Regions from separate parts of the Citrobacter sp. RHB25-C09 genome, predicted to be linked through region 2. Evidence: predicted binding sites of a transcription regulator. Region 2 holds the regulator's gene; the other holds the start of a gene.
What was found. Region 2 encodes Fur, which represses iron uptake genes when iron is present. Its sites were predicted from a motif close to ATAATAATGAGAACNACTATCAA; they were not measured.

Region 1 (2,206 bases), 740 kb from region 2:
GGATGTGCAGCCAGCCACTCGGCGATCTTCAGGCTGCTTTCGTGATGCTGACGCAGACGCACGCCCAACGTTCGCAGGCCGCGACTGGTCATATAGGCGGTATCGGCATCAACCATCTGCCCCATCAGATAGGCATTCTCGCGCAGTTGATCCCAGCAGCGGGCGTTAGCAACAGCCGTACCGATCATCGCATCAGAATGACCAATCAGGTATTTGGTGCCAGCCTGAATGGAGATGTCGACGCCGAAATCGAGCGCTTTAAACAGAACGCCAGCCGCCCAGGTGTTATCAATCATAATGATGGCATCCGGCGCGACGCGTCTGACGGCGGCAACAATTGCCGGAACGTCATGCACTTCCATGGTTACCGAACCCGGCGATTCCAGAAATACCACTCTGGTATTGGGCTGAATATGCTTAACAATATCCGCGCCGACCAGCGGATCGAACCAGCCGGTGGTCACGCCCAACTTGCCCAGCACTTTCGTGCAGAAGTCCTGGCTGGGCTCATAGGCTGTGTTGGTCATCAGGACGTGGTCGCCCTGTTCGACAAAGGCGAGGATCGTATTGGCTACCGCTGCGGCGCCGCAGGGGAAGAGGGCACAACCGGCACCGCCTTCCAGTTCACACATCGCTTCCTGGAGCGAGAAATGGGTCAGCGTACCGCGACGACCATAAAATAACTCGCCGTTGGCGCGGTTGCGGGTGGCGTGCTTTTTGGCTTCGACTGTCGCAAAAACCAGCGATGAGGCACGCTGAATCACGCTGTTTACCGAACCCAGGGTGTATTTCTTACTCCGTCCGGCGCTAACAAGCGTGGTGTCCAGTTTCTTCTCTGCCATGTTGTGTTTCCTGTTTTTATACGTCTGGATGTCTAAACTACCACGAATGACAAATTGCGCATCCCGTCGAAAGGGATAAAGCACAATATTTTCTCAAAATCGTCTCGTGTGACGTTTTACTGCGTAAGCGCAAAGAAAAGGAACCAAAGGTGCGGCACTATGTAAATAGTAATGAGAACGACTATCAATTCGACGTCGATTTGATATTATTACGCTCAGTTTTTGTGATTTGCGTCCTGGAGATACAGAGTGGGTAATAATTTGATGCAGACGGATCTTTCCGTTTGGGGTATGTATCAGCACGCTGATATCGTTGTTAAGTGCGTGATGATTGGTTTGATTCTGGCTTCCGTTGTCACCTGGGCTATTTTCTTCAGCAAGAGCGTTGAGTTTATGTCCCAGAAGCGTCGCCTTAAGCGCGAACAACAATGCCTGGCAGAAGCCCGTTCTCTGGATCAGGCAAGTGATATTGCCGCTGAATTTGCTGCCAAAAGTTTAAGTGCGCAATTGCTTAATGAAGCGCAGAACGAACTCGAACTGTCGCAGGGCAGCGAAGACAATGAAGGTATTAAAGAGCGTACCGGTTTTCGTCTGGAGCGTCGCGTTGCGGCGGTTGGACGTCATATGGGGCGCGGTAACGGCTATCTGGCGACTATCGGTGCGATTTCACCGTTCGTGGGTCTGTTCGGTACGGTGTGGGGCATTATGAATAGCTTCATTGGTATTGCGCAGACGCAAACGACCAACCTGGCTGTTGTCGCGCCGGGTATCGCAGAAGCGCTGCTGGCGACGGCCATCGGTCTGATTGCCGCTATTCCTGCGGTTGTTATCTATAACATCTTTGCCCGTCAGATTGGCGGCCTGAAAGCGATGCTGGGCGATGTGGCAGCACAGGTGCTGTTACTGCAAAGCCGCGATCTCGATCTCGATGCCAGCGCATCGGCGCATCCGGTCCGTAGCGCGCAGAAATTACGTGTAGGGTAATGGTTCATGGCAATGCGTCTTAACGAAAACCTGGACGATAACGGTGAAATGCATGAAATTAACGTGACGCCGTTTATCGATGTCATGTTAGTGCTGCTGATCATCTTTATGGTCGCCGCGCCGCTGGCAACGGTGGATGTGAAGGTGAACCTGCCTGCGTCTTCCAGCACTCCGCAGCCGCGTCCGGAAAAACCGGTGTATCTGTCCGTAAAAGCGGACAACACCATGTTTATTGGTAACGATCCGGTGACGGATGACACCATGATTGCGCAGCTGAATACGCTGACAGCAGGGAAGAAAGACACTACGATTTTCTTCCGGGCGGATAAAACCGTGGATTACGAAACCCTGATGAAAGTCATGGATACGCTGCACCAGGC
Region 2 (2,206 bases):
TATGACATTCTGCTGCTCGGCATCCCAACCTGGTACTACGGCGAAGCGCAATGCGACTGGGATGACTTCTTTCCGACCCTCGAAGAAGTTGATTTCAATGGCAAACTGGTGGCTCTTTTCGGCTGTGGCGACCAGGAAGATTATGCAGAATACTTCTGCGACGCGTTAGGAACTATTCGCGACATCATTGAGCCGCGCGGCGCAACCATCGTGGGTCACTGGCCGACGGCGGGTTACCACTTCGAAGCGTCTAAAGGTCTGGCAGATGACGACCATTTTGTCGGTCTGGCCATTGATGAAGATCGCCAGCCGGAGTTGACCGCTGAGCGCGTGGAAAAATGGGTAAAACAGATTTCCGAAGAATTGCATCTCGACGAAATTATTAACGCCTGATGTTATGCGGCGTAAACATGGTTTGCGCCGCATCAATAGACAGAACCAATCAAAATAATTGCTACAAATTTGTAACTTCCTTGCCCATCCCTGTACAATATGCAGGAGTTATTAGGTGGCGCTCTCATTTCCAGGCAATACCTCGTTATTATTAACATTTGCCAGAGCCTTGCGGTTTTCATTTAGACACGGCAGTCCTATAATGAATCGCAATATCTCGAGTGCAATTTCTGTCACTTCTTGTATGAAGTGAATCGTTTAGCAACAGGACAGATTCCGCATGACTGACAACAATACCGCATTAAAGAAGGCTGGCCTGAAAGTAACGCTTCCACGTTTGAAAATTTTGGAAGTTCTTCAGGGCCCGGAAAACCATCACGTCAGTGCGGAAGATTTATACAAACGACTGATCGACATGGGTGAAGAAATTGGTCTGGCGACCGTTTATCGCGTGCTGAACCAGTTTGATGACGCCGGTATCGTAACCCGCCACAATTTTGAAGGCGGCAAATCCGTTTTTGAACTGACGCAGCAACATCATCACGATCACCTGATCTGCCTTGACTGTGGGAAAGTGATCGAGTTCAGCGACGATTCTATCGAAGCGCGCCAACGTGAGATCGCGTCAAAGCATGGTATTCGTTTAACGAACCATAGCCTCTATCTCTACGGGCACTGCGCCGAAGGCGATTGCCGCGAAGATGAACAGGCGCACAACGCGAAATAAGTCACTGTATTCATAAAAGCCAACCTTAGGGTTGGTTTTTTTATGCCCAATAAAAGACCCGCAGAAAATGCGGGTCTTTTGTCTGCCGAACAGTAAGCGTTACTGCGCGCTGTTTTTGGTACGAATTTCATTCCAGATTTTATCGCAATCAGCGTTAACTGCCTGACCGTTTCCGCTATGCGCAGCCTGAATACATTGCTGGTAATCCAGTACGCGCACGCTTTCCTGGTTGGCAAACGCCTGATGCTGTTTCTCTTTCCTCAGTACGTTTAACACGCTCTGGCAGGCTTCAATTTTCTCTGGTGAACCCTGCGCCGTGTTGATACAGGCGCTGTACGCTTCTTTCAAACGACTGTCTTCTTTCGGTGCGGTAGAAGGAGCGCAGGCCACCAGTCCGGATGCCATCGCGGCGACGAGTAACAGTTTTTTCATAGAACAGTCCTCAACAGAGCGGCAGGCACCAGGCCCGCCGCTGCTGGCATTAGAAGATGGTGAACGGGGCAATCACGATGAATTTCACGTCGCGCTCATCCTGGAAGATGTTGCCGTAGCCGCCGCCCCAGCTTGGAATATTGGAGTGGTTGTCGTACTCGGTGAAGTGCAGTTTAAACATGGTGCCTTTCGCACGACCATCCTGCAGGGTGTAGACCGCATCCAGACTGTAAGAAGATTCTTCAATCGTACGGTTTTTATCGTAGTACGCATCTGGATTGCTCTGCCAGGTAGACGGTTTAGCGTCCCAGGCGTAAACATAGGATGCACCGACAGCCCAACCCGGCAGGTTCCAGTTTTTCAGATCATACATCGCGCCGAAGAAGACCGCTTTTTCGCCGTTGGCGTTGAAGTCTGAGCGGTTATCCCACCAGATGTCCAGACGACCGTTTGAGGAGGAGTAAGTCGGGGTCATACGTTGCAGGAAGAAACCCTGCTGCCCTTCCGCTTTCACCCAGGTGCCTTCCAGACGCAGATCAACCACTTCAGCCACTTTGTAGCCGAAGGTCAACGCCTGCAGCCAGGCCGTACCATCATAGATATCGCTTGCAGTACGGTTATCAACCTTATCGCGCGCGCCGTAGAACTGGTAGC

Region 1: the regulator Fur is predicted to act here: its motif matches at 1,008-1,030, upstream of exbB (tol-pal system-associated acyl-CoA thioesterase).

What each region holds. Positions count from the first base shown of each region.
Region 1 is NZ_CP057483.1:671,877-674,082, forward strand. It holds gene metC (cystathionine beta-lyase) at 1-842, opposite strand, end outside; gene exbB (tol-pal system-associated acyl-CoA thioesterase) at 1,092-1,826, shown strand; gene exbD (TonB system transport protein ExbD) at 1,833-2,206, shown strand, end outside.
Region 2 is NZ_CP057483.1:1,409,509-1,411,714, reverse strand. It holds gene fldA (flavodoxin FldA) at 1-393, shown strand, start outside; gene fur (ferric iron uptake transcriptional regulator) at 674-1,120, shown strand; gene chiQ (ChiQ/YbfN family lipoprotein) at 1,220-1,552, opposite strand; gene chiP (chitoporin) at 1,602-2,206, opposite strand, start outside.